Regions from separate parts of the Pseudomonas sp. NPDC078416 genome, predicted to be linked through region 3. Evidence: predicted binding sites of a transcription regulator. Region 3 holds the regulator's gene; each other region holds the start of a gene.
The links. Region 3 encodes sigma-54, which starts transcription at its own class of promoters, with help from an activator protein. Its sites were predicted from a motif close to ANTGGCATNNANNTTGCTNT; they were not measured.
Positions count from the first base shown of each region.

Region 1: ACQKEN_RS18465 (circularly permuted type 2 ATP-grasp protein) is a predicted target of sigma-54. The motif match lies at 1,923-1,942, and genes of this name have one in related genera.
Region 2: glnA (glutamate--ammonia ligase) is a predicted target of sigma-54. The motif match lies at 1,290-1,309, and genes of this name have one in related genera.
Region 4: ACQKEN_RS03410 (pilin) is a predicted target of sigma-54. The motif match lies at 1,366-1,385, and genes of this name have one in related genera.

Region 1 covers NZ_JBNNGV010000022.1:61,976-65,550, forward strand. Annotated here, with positions in the region: gene ACQKEN_RS18450 (LTA synthase family protein) at 1-517, shown strand, start outside; gene ACQKEN_RS18455 (hypothetical protein) at 688-924, shown strand; gene ACQKEN_RS18460 (ribonuclease E inhibitor RraB) at 1,174-1,512, shown strand; gene ACQKEN_RS18465 (circularly permuted type 2 ATP-grasp protein) at 1,976-3,385, shown strand; gene ACQKEN_RS18470 (alpha-E domain-containing protein) at 3,398-3,575, shown strand, end outside.
Region 2 covers NZ_JBNNGV010000042.1:1,659-5,233, forward strand. Annotated here, with positions in the region: gene thiI (tRNA uracil 4-sulfurtransferase ThiI) at 1-1,075, opposite strand, end outside; gene glnA (glutamate--ammonia ligase) at 1,408-2,814, shown strand; gene ACQKEN_RS23480 (cupin domain-containing protein) at 2,982-3,431, shown strand; gene ACQKEN_RS23485 (chorismate mutase) at 3,461-3,575, shown strand, end outside.
Region 3 covers NZ_JBNNGV010000027.1:15,196-18,770, forward strand. Annotated here, with positions in the region: gene rapZ (RNase adapter RapZ) at 1-232, opposite strand, end outside; gene ptsN (PTS IIA-like nitrogen regulatory protein PtsN) at 235-699, opposite strand; gene hpf (ribosome hibernation-promoting factor, HPF/YfiA family) at 712-1,020, opposite strand; gene ACQKEN_RS20120 (RNA polymerase factor sigma-54) at 1,097-2,590, opposite strand; gene lptB (LPS export ABC transporter ATP-binding protein) at 2,780-3,505, opposite strand; gene lptA (lipopolysaccharide transport periplasmic protein LptA) at 3,505-3,575, opposite strand, start outside.
Region 4 covers NZ_JBNNGV010000001.1:759,970-763,544, forward strand. Annotated here, with positions in the region: gene pilB (type IV-A pilus assembly ATPase PilB) at 1-1,204, opposite strand, end outside; gene ACQKEN_RS03410 (pilin) at 1,429-1,851, shown strand; tRNA gene ACQKEN_RS03415 (tRNA-Thr) at 1,871-1,946, shown strand; gene nadC (carboxylating nicotinate-nucleotide diphosphorylase) at 2,244-3,092, opposite strand; gene ACQKEN_RS03425 (DUF1631 domain-containing protein) at 3,476-3,575, shown strand, end outside.

The DNA of each region.
Region 1 (3,575 bases), on a different contig from region 3:
GCCGTACTACAAAGACACGCTGTTTGTGGTCGTCGGTGACCACGGCTTTGGCAACAACGAGCAGATCACCGAGATGGACCTGGGCCGTTTCAACGTGCCGATGCTGATGATCGCCCCGGGCCTGCAAGACAAGTTCGGCAAGCGCAGCAGCATCGTCGGTACGCAGATCGATATCGTACCGACCATCATGGGCCGCCTGGGTGGCGACACCGTGCACCAGTGTTGGGGCCGCGACCTGCTCAATCTGCCGGCGGGAGACGAGGGCTTTGGTGTGATCAAGCCATCGGGCAGCGAGCAGACCGTGGCGCTGGTCACCGGCAACCGGATCCTGATCGAACCCAAGGAAATGGAGCCGAAGGTGTACAGCTACGCGTTGGGCACCAAGCCCCACGCCGAGCTGATGCCGAACGCGCCGGACGTCGCCGAGTTGCGCAAGAAGCTCGACAGCTTCCTGCAGACCGCAACCAAGAGCCTGCTGGACAACACGGCAGGGGTCAAAGACGCCAAGCCGCAATGACCGCAGCCTGATGAAAAACGCCCCGACACCGGGGCGTTTTTTTTTGCCTGCAGACCTGTGGGTTTGGGCTGATAACCTCGGGCGGGCGCTGACGATTCGGGTTGAACGTCAGTGCGCTGCAAGGGTCAAGATCATCAGGCCGTTGTCAGGCCTTTACTGAGGAGACATTGATGAAAGTGTGGACTATTTCGTTTCTGGACAAAGACGGTGTACAGCAAAGCCTCGATCTTGAATCCGATCACCGTCCCAGTGAAGAAGAGGCTGCGCAGCGACTCCGTCCGATCCTGTTCCCGGTCGCCAGTGATCTTGATCTGAACGACCTCGACGGTCGCACTGCCGAGCCCACCGTAAAGACACTCAAAGAGCAGAACGCGGTACAGATCATCTCCATCGTCGAGGCTTCGTAAGAAGCCTGCATTTCCCGCCATCCTGCCAATTGGCAACGCACTATCAATCGGCGTACTCTGCCAGCGAGGTCGGTGAAGCATCTACCCGAGTCAGCTCGCGTACGTATGTTTGTTTTGTAAAACGTACCGGCCTTGTCAGCGACATGCTTGAGTCCCGGGCGGCGGATGACCTGCCGCTACACGCCTCGCCATCGGGGAGTGTTTCGGGATAGTTGAAACTCTATCTATCGTTGCATAGGAGGACGTTTCATGAGCACAGCCTATCAAGAAGACGTCAGCAGCCATGTTCTGCGCTGCATGAAAGAAGGCGGTTTCGACTTCGCACGCATTCACCCCATCGAGTTCTATGCCACCTTTCCGGATGAGGACCGGGCGCGTCAGGCTGCGGAAAAATTTCGTGGCGAGTCAGTCAATGTCCAGCTCAATGCTCTGGAAGACGGCGCGTGGCACCTGGAACTGAGCAAGTTGATGTACGCGACCTACGACGGAATCGGCGACTTCGAGCAGGATTTCCAGACCGCGATTTTCGGTCTGGACGGGGAGGTTGAAGGCTGGGGCGTGAAACAGGAGCTCAAGCGCCTTCATTGACCTGGCTTCATTGACAGTCAGGCGTCGAAAGCAAGGCGCCTGGCGTCAAGAACGTGGTCTCCCGTGTCTACGATCAAGCGTGGCGCGGGAGATGCACCGAGCTGAATCACAGGCAAAAAAAAGCCGCTCTCTTGGGAGCGGCGGAAAGGGAATATCGGGTGGCGTTGCCAATAAGGTTTTGAGCCAGTCGCCTTGTGAGATCCGGCGGGTTGGTCTGCGGTATGGGGCGATTATGATCAGCTCCAGTAGTACGCGGAAATGAACTGTGGCTATGCCCGCGATAGATTTTGAAAAGTACCGGATGCTTCGCCATGAAGCGTCGGGCAAAAGGTTAGGGCGCATCGTGCACAGGAATGGTGCGGACGCTCCGGCTGTTTAATTCAACCCATTGATATTGAAGCGTTTATGCCGATGGCACGGGCCTTGCGAAGGCTCTGGTGTCCATGGTGACAAGGAGTACGGCATGATCCGCACCTTTTATGACGAGATGTACGATGCGGGCGGCATAGTCCGTCCGCATTATCGGGAATTCGCCCGCTGGTTGGGTGAAGCGCCGCCTGAGTTGCTCGCTCAGCGCCGGCGTGAGGCCGATCTTTTGTTTCATCGCGCCGGGATCACGTTCACGCTGTACGGCGACGAGCAGGGCACCGAGCGGCTCATCCCCTTCGATACGATTCCGCGCAGCATTCCGGCCAGCGAATGGCGAGTGGTGGAACGCGGCTGCATTCAGCGCGTCAAGGCGCTGAACATGTTTCTCGCTGACCTCTATCACGATCAGCGCATCATCAAGGCCGGGATCATTCCTGCCGAACAGGTACTTGCCAACGAGCAATACCAGTTGGCGATGCAGGGCCTGAATCTGCACCGCGACCTGTATTCGCACATCTCCGGCGTCGATCTGGTGCGTGACGGCGACGGCACGTATTACGTGCTCGAAGACAACCTGCGCACGCCAAGCGGCGTGAGCTACATGCTCGAAGACCGCAAGATGATGATGCGGCTGTTCCCCGAGCTGTTCGCCGCGCAACGCATCGCGCCGATCGATCACTACCCGAATCTGTTGCTGGACACCCTCAAAAGCTCGAGCCCGCTGGATAACCCGAGCGTCGTCGTGCTGACCCCCGGGCGCTTCAACAGCGCGTTTTTCGAGCATGCGTTTCTCGCCCGGGAAATGGGCGTGGAGCTGGTGGAAGGCGCTGACCTGTTCGTGCGCGATGACCGCGTGTTCATGCGCACCACCGACGGCCCGAAAGCGGTGGACGTGATTTACCGCAGGCTCGATGACGCGTTCCTTGATCCACTGGCGTTCAATCCTGATTCCATGCTCGGCGTGCCGGGCCTGCTGGCCGCCTACCGCTCGGGCAATGTGGTCCTGGCCAATGCCATCGGCACTGGCGTGGCGGACGACAAGTCGGTGTACCCCTTCGTGACCGACATGATCCGTTTCTACCTCGACGAAGAGCCGATCCTCAAGAACGTGCCGACCTGGCAGTGCCGCAAGCCCGAAGAGCTGTCCCACGTGCTCGCCAATCTGGGCGATCTGGTGGTCAAGGAAACCCAGGGCTCCGGCGGTTACGGCATGCTCGTGGGCCCCGCATCCACCGCCGCCGAAATCGAGTCGTTCCGGGCGCGGCTCAAAGCCAAGCCCCACGCGTACATAGCGCAACCGACCTTGTGCCTGTCGACCTGTCCGACCTTCGTCGAGAACGGTATCGCCCCGCGCCACATCGACCTTCGCCCGTTCGTCCTGGCTGGCCGCGAAACCCGTGTAGTGCCCGGTGGTCTCACGCGTGTTGCCCTGCGCGAAGGCTCGCTGGTGGTGAACTCGTCGCAGGGTGGCGGAACCAAGGACACCTGGGTGGTCGAGGATTAAGGATGCCTGCCAATGCTAAGTAGAACTGCCTCGGATTTATATTGGATGTCGCGGTACCTGGAGCGCGCCGAAAACCTCGCGCGGATGCTCGACGTCAGCTATTCGCTGTCGCTGATGCCACAGGACGGACGCGGGGATGGCCTCAATGAAATCGCCATGCCACTGCTGATCACCGGAACCCTGGACGATT
Region 2 (3,575 bases), on a different contig from region 3:
GCTTGGCGGCGGTCTTCGGATTCACCGAAATCACACCGCAGTATTCGGGCATGTGCCGGGCAAAATCGCCGGTGCCGATCTGATCGGCCAGGTCGATGATGTCCTGCTTGTGACTGGCGATCAGCGGTCGCAGGACCAGCTTCTCTGTTACGCAATCGATGACCGACAGGTTGGGCAGCGTCTGGCTGGACACCTGGGAAATCGCCTCGCCGGTGACCAGCGCGTCGATTTCCAGCCGGTCGGCAATGTTCGTCGCGGCGCGCAACATCATACGCTTCAATACTACGCCCATATGACTGTTATCGACTTTTCCGAGAATTTCTCCCAGAACTTCCTCGAACGGTACGCTGACGAAGAGCACCCGCTGGGAGCTGCCGTACTTCTTCCAGATGAAGTGCGCGACTTCCATCACGCCCAGCTCGTGGGCACGTCCGCCCAGATTGAAGAAGCAGAAATGGCTCATCAGGCCACGACGCATGATCTGGTACGCCGCCACGGTGGAGTCAAAGCCACCGGACATCAGGATCAGGGTCTGTTCAAGCGAACCCAGCGGATAACCGCCCATGCCGTTGTGCTGGCTGTGGATCACGAACAGGCGCTGGTCCCGAATCTCGATTCTGACTTCGACTTCCGGGGCCTTGAGCGAGATGCCGGCGGCGCTGCACTCACGGCGCAGCTTGCTGCCGACGTACTTCTCGACGTCCATGGAGCTGAAGTCATGATGACCGGCACGCTTGCAGCGCACGCCGAATATCTTGCCGGGAATTGCATCGCCGAAGTGCAGCTTGCACTTCTCGTAGATATCTTCCATGTCGCCCAGCGGGTACTGGTCGACCTGCAGAAAGTGCGTGATGCCGGGCATGCAGCTGAGCCGCTCGGTCATCTCGCGCAGGACTTTGGCATCCTCGACCCTGGTTTCGACCTCAAGGTTGTCCCACACGCCATCCACCACCAACGCCGGGTCCAGATCGCGGAGCACCGTGCGGATGTTCTTGGCCAGCTGTTTGATGAAGCGCTTGCGCACAGGCCGGCTTTTGATAGTGATTTCTGGGAAGACTTTGACGATTAATTTCATGAAAACAGCGCGCTAGGTCCCGGTCGAAAAAGGGGGGCGCGGATTATAGCGGAAATTGCTCAAGGTTTAACCAGTTATCGTACGGCCAATCGTCTACGCACCAAAACGGCCCTGTATACAATTACTTAGCACCATAAGGGTGCGCCTGTTTTCGAATATGCGACGTTTAACGCGCTTAAAGGCAAGTATTCCCGTGGGAAACCCAACACAGGGCACTGGCATGCAAATTGCTCCCTTGTGAGGCAGGTTGCCTTGGTCGAGTATCGCGCCCGGCATCACCCAAATTGAAGGGCCAACCACTACTCAGGCCCTAATCCACCCCGGAGGACAACATGTCGAAGTCGGTTCAACTCATCAAAGATCATGACGTTAAGTGGATTGATCTGCGCTTCACGGACACCAAAGGCACTCAGCACCACGTGACCATGCCGGCCCGCGATGCGCTGGAAGACGACTTCTTCGAAGTCGGCAAAATGTTCGACGGTTCCTCCATCTCGGGCTGGAAAGGCATCGAAGCCTCCGACATGATCCTGCTGCCGGACGACGAAACCGCCGTCCTGGATCCGTTCACCGAAGAGCCTACCCTGATCCTGGTGTGCGACATCATCGAACCTTCGACCATGCAAGGTTACGATCGCGACCCACGTGCCATCGCTCACCGCGCCGAGGAATACCTGAAGTCGACCGGCATCGGTGACACTGTATTCGCCGGCCCTGAGCCAGAATTCTTCATCTTCGACGAAGTGAAATTCAAGTCCGACATCTCCGGCTCCATGTTCAAGATCTACTCCGAACAAGGTTCGTGGATGTCCGACGCTGACATCGAAGGCGGTAACAAGGGTCACCGTCCAGGCATCAAAGGCGGCTACTTCCCGGTTCCACCGTTCGACCACGACCACGAAATCCGCACCGCAATGTGCAACGCCCTGGAAGAAATGGGCCAGGTCGTCGAAGTTCACCACCACGAAGTGGCAACCGCTGGCCAGAACGAAATCGGTGTGAAATTCAACACGCTGGTTAAAAAGGCTGACGAAGTTCAGACCCTGAAGTACGTCGTGCACAACGTTGCCGACGCTTACGGCCGCACCGCTACCTTCATGCCAAAGCCTCTGTACGGCGATAACGGTTCAGGTATGCACGTTCACATGTCCATCTCCAAAGATGGCAAGAACACCTTCGCAGGCGAAGGTTATGCCGGCCTGTCCGACACCGCTCTGTACTTCATCGGCGGCATCATCAAGCACGGCAAGGCGCTAAACGGCTTCACCAACCCGGCAACCAACTCCTACAAGCGTCTGGTTCCAGGTTTCGAAGCGCCGGTCATGCTGGCCTACTCGGCTCGCAACCGTTCGGCGTCGATCCGTATTCCTTACGTCAACAGCCCTAAAGGCCGTCGTATCGAAGCACGTTTCCCGGACCCGGCGGCCAACCCGTACCTGGCGTTCGCTGCATTGTTGATGGCTGGCCTGGACGGCATCCAGAACAAGATCCACCCTGGCGATGCTGCTGACAAAAACCTGTATGACCTGCCGCCTGAAGAGGCGAAAGAGATCCCACAAGTTTGCGGCAGCCTGAAAGAAGCCCTGGAAGAGCTGGATAAAGGTCGTGCGTTCCTGACCAAAGGCGGCGTATTCAGCGACGACTTCATCGACGCTTACATCGCTTTGAAATCCGAAGAAGAAATCAAAGTGCGCACCTTCGTACACCCACTGGAATACGAGCTGTACTACAGCTGCTGATCCAGTCGCGCCGGCGAAAGCTGCGTGAACGAGAGGCCTCCTTCGGGAGGCCTTTTTCGTTATTGAGCTCCCCTGATTCAGTCGCTATAAATATGTACCGCAGATGGGAATGACGCTTCCGGCAACCTTGTGTTTTCTGCTTTTCAACAAGCACAAGGATTTCGCTCATGCTGAACATTCCCGTCACTTGCGTGCTGCTGGCGATGATTGCCCTAGGCGGATGCGCCACCGCCCAACCGCCCAGTTCCGTTCCGGCCTCAACGGTCGAATCCACCGTTTTGCTCAAAAGCTCAAGGTCCTGGGATGGAACGGCCTATGACGCTTACCCCGTCGGCAAGCCTGAGCTGACTGTCCTCAACATCAAGATCCCCGCCAACACCGCACTCAATTGGCACGAGCACCCAATGCCCAATGCGGCCTATGTCCTGTCCGGTAATCTCACGGTTGAAACCCGCGAAGGCGGCAAATCGATTCTGCTCAAGCCAGGCGATGTGCTGCCTGAAATGGTCAACAGGGAGCATCGAGGCCTGACGGGGAACACCGCAGTGGAACTCGTCGTTTTTTACGCCGGGACCCCGGGAATGCCACTTTCTACGCGCCAAAGTGTTAAACAGTGATCGCTCGGTCATACGTGAGGACATAACTAATGCTTAAACAGCTCCAACTCGCTGCCCTGGCCTGCGGCCTGGTGTCGACCGGCCTTCACGCGGCGCCTGCTCAGCAGCCGCCTGTGCAACTTCAGCCGCTTATTGCGGCCATGG
Region 3 (3,575 bases):
CCTCGGCGAGCATCCGCGGGAATCGCGTCAGGTGACTGGGCAGATTGCGCGCGTCAATCGAGACCGCCAGCAGGGGCTCAGCCAATTCGGTATTGATCAGTGCGCGCTCGGCCAGTTCCGGGAGCAGCCCGGCGGGCAGGTTATCGACGCAATAGAATCCGCTGTCTTCAAGGACATCGAGGGCCGTGCTCTTGCCGGAGCCGGAGCGGCCGCTGACGATGATCATGCGCATGATCAGTGACCGTTCTGGACGTCGATCACGACGTTGTAGAGCTCTTCAGCGGTTTTGGCACCGCGCAGCCGCTTACGCACCTCGGCCTGATCAAGCATGCTGGCGATCTGGCGCAGCAGTTCGAGGTGGGCATCGGTGGCCGCTTCCGGGACCAGCAGCACAAACAGCAGGTCAACCGGTGCGCCGTCGATGGCGTCGAAATCAATGGGTTTTTCGAGATGCAGCACGGCGCTGACAGGCGTTGAACAGCCCTTCAAGCGGCAGTGGGGAATGGCGATGCCATTACCGAATCCGGTAGAGCCGAGCTTTTCACGGGCAATAAGACTTTCAAACACCACCTGCTCATCAAGATCAGGCACTTGCTTGCTGATCACGTTGGCGATGTTTTGGAGTACGGCTTTTTTGCTGCCGCCTGGCACGTTCACAAGTGAACGGCCAGGGGTCAGGATATTTTCAAGTCGGATCATGAGTGGGGAGTGTCAGCGAGCAGTCGCGCCTTGCAGCAGACTTTGCTGTTTTTCCTTATGTTTTTTGAGTTGGCGGTCAAGCTTGTCGGCAAGCAGGTCAATGGCTGCATACATGTCGTCGTGTTCGGCGTTGGCAACCACTTCAGCGCCAGGAACGTGCAGGGTGGCTTCGATCTTCTGCTTGAGCTTCTCGACCTCCATCGTGACCTGCACATTCGTGATCTTGTCGAAATGGCGTTCCAGTCGGGCGAGTTTCTCGCCGATGTAGGTCCGCAGAGGTTCGGTCACTTCCAGCTGGTGTCCACTGATGTTGACTTGCATACAGCTTCTCCTTCGTTGCCAGTGCATTAAGAGGCAGGCGTAATGCCTGCCACTGGAACGCTTTGACGTGTGACCTTTACATCAGTCGCTTGCGTTCGCTGGACGGCGAAATCCCAAGGGATTCGCGGTACTTGGCGACTGTGCGACGGGCCACTTGAATGCCTTGTGCTTCCAGTAAACCAGCGATCTTGCTGTCACTCAACGGCTTTTTCTGATTTTCCGCAGCGACCAGTTTTTTGATGATCGCGCGAATCGCCGTGGACGAGCATTCGCCGCCTTCGGAGGTGCTGACGTGGCTGGAAAAGAAATATTTGAGTTCGTAGATCCCGCGCGGCGTGTGCATGAACTTTTGCGTGGTCACCCGGGAAATCGTCGATTCATGCATGCCGACCGCTTCAGCGATGTCATGCAGAACCAGCGGTTTCATGGCCTCGTCGCCGTACTCGAGGAAGCCGCGCTGGTGTTCAACGATTTGCGTCGCCACCTTCATCAGGGTCTCGTTACGGCTCTGCAGGCTCTTGATGAACCAGCGAGCTTCCTGCAGCTGATTGCGCATGAACGTGTTGTCGGCGCTGGTATCGGCGCGACGCACGAACCCTGCGTACTGGGGATTGACCCGCAGGCGCGGCACGGATTCCTGGTTCAGCTCCACCAGCCAGCGCTCGTTGTCCTTGCGCACGATGACGTCGGGCACGACGTACTCGGCTTCGCTGGACTCGATCTGCGAACCGGGGCGCGGGTTGAGGCTCTGCACCAGTTCGATGACCTGACGCAGGTCGTCTTCCTTGAGCTTCATGCGGCGCATCAGTTGCGCGTAGTCGCGGCTGCCCAACAGGTCGATGTATTCGCTGACCAGCTTCTGCGCTTCCGCCAGCCACCTGGTTTTGGCCGGCAACTGGCGAAGCTGCAGCAGCAGGCATTCGCTCAGGTTGCGAGCACCGATGCCGGCAGGCTCGAACTGCTGAATGCGGTGCAGAACGGCTTCGATTTCGTCCAGCTCGATATCGAGCTCGGGATCGAACGCGTCGAGCATTTCTTCGAGTGTTTCGTCGAGGTAGCCCTGGTTGTTGATGCAGTCGATCAGGGTCACGGCGATCAGGCGGTCGGTGTCCGACATTGGCGCCAGGTTGAGTTGCCAGAGCAGGTGGCTTTGCAGGCTCTCGCCAACGGAGGTGCGGGTGGTGAAATCCCACTCGTCATCGTCGTTGCTGGGCAGGCTGCTGGCGCTGGTTTGGTAGACGTCTTCCCACGCGGTGTCGACGGGCAGCTCGTTGGGAATGCGCTCGTTCCAGTCGCCCTCATCGAGGTTGTCGACGGTTGGCGCCGATTCCTGGTAGGTGGGTTCCTGAACATCAGCGTTGGGCTTTTGCTCTACGTTATCCGCCAGGGGGTCGGCGTTATCGAAATCGTCGCCTTCCTCCTGCCGTTCCAGCATCGGGTTCGACTCCAGCGCCTCCTGAATCTCCTGTTGGAGATCCAGTGTCGACAACTGAAGCAAGCGGATTGCCTGTTGCAGCTGAGGCGTCATCGTCAGCTGCTGGCCCATTCTCAAGACTAGCGAAGGTTTCATGGCAGGGCTTAACACCTTATTCGCCGGCGCACTGCGCGCCATTTACTACCAGGGCGCCGAGGGCGCCAACTTAAGCAAATTATATGCCTGAAGCTGGAGGGTTTGCCTAGAGTGTGATGACAATTAAAAAACGAGGTCGGCGATGGCGCACGTTGCGGGGTACCGCACAACCTCATGTCATCACTGCGGTTACAGGCGGAACTCGTGACCCAGATACACTTCCTTGACCAACTGGTTGGCCAGGATGGATTCGGCGTCGCCTTCGGCAATCAGCTGCCCATCGTTGACGATGTAGGCGGTTTCGCAGATGTCTAGCGTCTCACGCACGTTGTGGTCGGTGATCAGCACGCCGATCCCTTTGGCCTTGAGGTGGTGGATGATCTGCTTGATGTCGCCTACGGAAATAGGGTCGACACCGGCGAAGGGTTCATCGAGCAGAATGAATTTTGGCGAAGTGGCGAGGGCGCGTGCGATTTCCACGCGGCGACGTTCGCCGCCCGACAGGCTCATGCCCAGATTGTCGCGAATGTGGGTGATGTGGAATTCCTGCAGCAGGCTCTCCAGCTCCTTGCGGCGGGCAGCGCGATCGAGCTCTTTGCGGGTCTCCAGGATCGCCATGATGTTGTCCGAGACGGAGAGCTTGCGGAAGATCGACGCTTCCTGTGGCAGGTAGCCAATACCGGCGCGTGCGCGCCCGTGCATCGGCTGGTGGCTGACGTCCTGGTCGTCGATCAGGACGCGACCCTGATCCGCCTGAACCAGCCCGACGATCATGTAGAAACAGGTGGTCTTGCCGGCGCCGTTGGGGCCAAGCAGGCCGACAATCTGGCCGCTCTCGATGGACAGGCTGACGTCACGGACGACCTGGCGGCTTTTGTAGGCCTTGGCCAGGTGTTGGGCTTTCAGCGTCGCCATTACTGGGCCTTCTGCTGGTCGGTTTTCTTTTTCGGCTGGATGACCATGTCGATGCGAGGGCGTGGAGCGG
Region 4 (3,575 bases), on a different contig from region 3:
CGGCTGTTTCCAGATCTCGAATTTCACCCACCATGATCACGTCAGGATCCTGACGTAGGAACGCTCGCAGCGCCTGAGAGAAGTCCATTCCCTGACGCGGGTTGACGTTGACCTGGTTGATGCCTTCGAGATTGATTTCGACCGGGTCCTCTGCCGTCGAGATATTGATATCGACAGTGTTGAGGATATTCAATCCCGTATAAAGCGACACCGTTTTACCCGAGCCGGTAGGGCCGGTCACAAGGATCATGCCCTGGGGTTGGCGAAGGGCTTCAAGGTAGAGCGCTTTCTGCTCCGGCTCGTACCCCAGCGCATCGATGCCCATCTGCGCAGTAGTAGGGTCCAAAATCCGCATCACGATTTTTTCGCCCCACAGTGTGGGTAGCGTGTTGACCCGAAAGTCGATGGCCCGGTTTTTAGAAATTCGGAGTTTGATGCGGCCATCTTGCGGTTTTCGACGCTCCGAAATATCGAGACTTGCCATGACCTTCAGACGTGCAGCGATCCGCCCAGCAAGGTGAATGGGCGGCTTCGCCACCTCATGAAGAATGCCATCGGTGCGGAGTCTAACCCGGAAAATTTTTTCGTAGGGCTCGAAATGCAGATCAGACGACCCCAGGCGGATGGCATCCATCAGCATCTTATTAACGAAGCGTACAACTGGGGCGTCGTCAGCGTCTTGCCCCCCGATCGCCGATTCCTTGCTTTCGTCGACAGTTTCAACCTCAAGCCCCAGATCGACGTCTGCAAGGTCGCCCATGCCCGAATGGCTATCAAAAAACTTGTCGATGGCGCTTGTTAGCTTGTCATCCTCGACCAAAATCGCTTCAGTCGTCAGGCCGGTGCTGAACTGAATGTCAGTAATTGCTTGATGATTGGTAGGATCGGAGATGCCCACAAAAAGCTTGTTGCCACGCCGCCACAGCGGAAGCGCATAGTGTTGACGAATGAGCTTCTCGCTTACCAAGCCTTTCGGCTGACTTTCTTTTTCAAGCGTACTGAGGTCCAGAAACGGTATGCCGAACTGTTCCGACGCTACTTCCGCGACTGTAATGCTTTTTAAAAGCTTGCTCTCGACGAGATGATGAACAAGCGAGACCTTGTCACGCCGCGCTTGTTCGTAGGCCTTCTGAGCCGTTTGTTCAGTTATCAGCTCGGCAACAACGAGTTGTTTGGCCAAACCAGTTAGGACGACATCAGTCATTGTAGCCACCAGACACGGACATTGGACCGTTATAGCGTAGTCGAGCGGTGCTGCCAAATGGACAGGGCTGTAGTGACGAAAATTGTCACTTAGTGCGGATATGAAGTGGTTTCGGGCGGCACTCGCATCAACGTAGTGCTTTTAGGCAGAGCAGTTCCAGAACTGGCACGTACTATGCATCGTGTCGTCCGAGCAACACCTAATTGACACCTGGAGTAGTAGCGATGAAGTCACAAAAAGGTTTCACCTTGATTGAGCTGATGATCGTTGTCGCGATTATTGGCATTTTGGCTGCCGTTGCGCTGCCGGCTTATCAAAACTACATAAAAAAAGCGGCTTACACTGAAGTGATTAACGGCATGACCTCTGTAAAGGCTGCGATTGGGGTTTGCGTAGCTCAAGAATCGGCACTTGCCTCTTGCGATACTGATGCGAAGATCCAGCAGCCTCTACCAAGTGGCCTGTCGACCGGCGCATTGAATAAAATTGAGCTGACAGCAAAAACAGCGGAAATTGTTGCAACGCCAAACGCTTATAAAGGTATTGTCGCTACAGATACCTGTTCCTTGAAACCTACCTTGGCCAGTGGCGTACTTACATGGCAGTACAGCGGTAAGTGCGTCGACAATAACTATGTGAAGAACTAAGTCTAGTCAATAGCGGTTTGCCGAAATAGCTCAGTCGGTAGAGCAGCGCACTCGTAACGCGAAGGTCGTAGGTTCGATTCCTATTTTCGGCACCAGAAACGCATAGAGCCCGGTCATCAAGACCGGGCTTTTCGTACCCAACATCCGCATCATCCCGCCAATCAACAAATCCCAGGCGGAATCCCGTCCTTATTGAAATCCTTCAACCGCTCCTTCTCCTCCTCAGTCGAGTGAGCCGGAACGTCTTCTTCAGGTTCGACAGGTTGCTTCTCGTCAGCCATCGTCATTTCCTCATTGGTCTAATCAACAATCCGATCTCAAGGACATCAAGCCCATAACAAGCAGAGCCCGGTCTACCGTCGCAGTTCAACCTTTAAGGCGTCGGGACGCTCTCAGATACTCAATCGCATCGACAAATCCACCGCCTTCACGTCTTTAGTCAGCGTCCCAATGGAGATGTAATCAACGCCGGTTTCAGCAATGGTCCTCAGGGTAGCGTCAGTCACACCCCCGCTGGCCTCTAGCTTGGCGCGGCCGGAGGTGAGGCGGACGGCTTCGCGCATGTCGTCCAGGCTCAGCTCATCAAGCATGATGATGTCGGCACCGCCGTCGAGGGCTTGCCTCAGTTCGTCGAGGCTTTCCACTTCGATTTCCACCGGCTTGCCCGGCGCGATTTTGTGCGCGGCGGTGATGGCTTCGGCGATACCGCCACATGCAGCGATGTGGTTTTCCTTGATCAGGAACGCGTCGAACAAGCCGATGCGGTGGTTATGGCAGCCGCCGCAGGTGACAGCGTATTTCTGCGCCATTCTCAGGCCGGGCAGGGTTTTGCGGGTGTCGAGCAGTTTCACCTGAGTGTCGGCAACCATGTCGGCATAGTGCCGTGCGCGGGTGGCAACGCCTGACAGCAGCTGCAGAAAGTTGAGCGCGCTGCGTTCGCCTGTCAGTAAGGAGCGGGCGGGGCCTTCCAGGTGGAACAGTGCTTGATTGGGCTGTACGCGATCGCCGTCAACGATCTGCCAGTGCACGGCGACGCGCGGGTCAAGTTGACGGAATACAGCGTCCACCCACGCCGTGCCGGCAATCACCGCTGCGTCTCGGGAGATCACAGTGGCCTTGGCCAGCCGCTCCGCCGGAATCAGTTGCGCGGTGATGTCGCCACTGCCCACATCCTCCAGCAACGCACGGCGCACGTTGGCTTCGATTTCGGCAGTGAGGGCGTCTAGACGTAGGTTTGGCATATCAGGCTCCGCGGACTAAGTGCGCCGAGTATATGGCAGACGGGTGTACCAACCTAAGTCGGTCACGTGTCCAGTCGGGTGCATAACCTGCACTTTGTCGGTTTTTTCCTCGGTTATGCGACAGATTGTGATTTTGATGGTCTATCGCTGCACATATCGCTCCGCCGCCTCCTATTATTCCAACAAAGGCGAAGTGTCCGCTGGCGAGCGGCCCTGATTTCCCCGATACTTTCGCCTTGTATTTGACGTCATAGCGTTGACGTTAGCCTGCCACATCCCCAGGGATAAATTTTTAGATCCGTCCGAATGGAGTCGAGTCTTCATTCGCTGCGGAGTGCGGCTGTTGTTGGAGCAGTTGTGTCGACGGTGTGAAGGAGTCCTTGATGCAGAACGACAGTAACAAAGTGGTGCCCTTGAAGGCAGGTGCGGATCATCCGGGATCCTCGCCTGTCGCTCGGCTGCCCGTCGTTTTGCTCCAGGTCC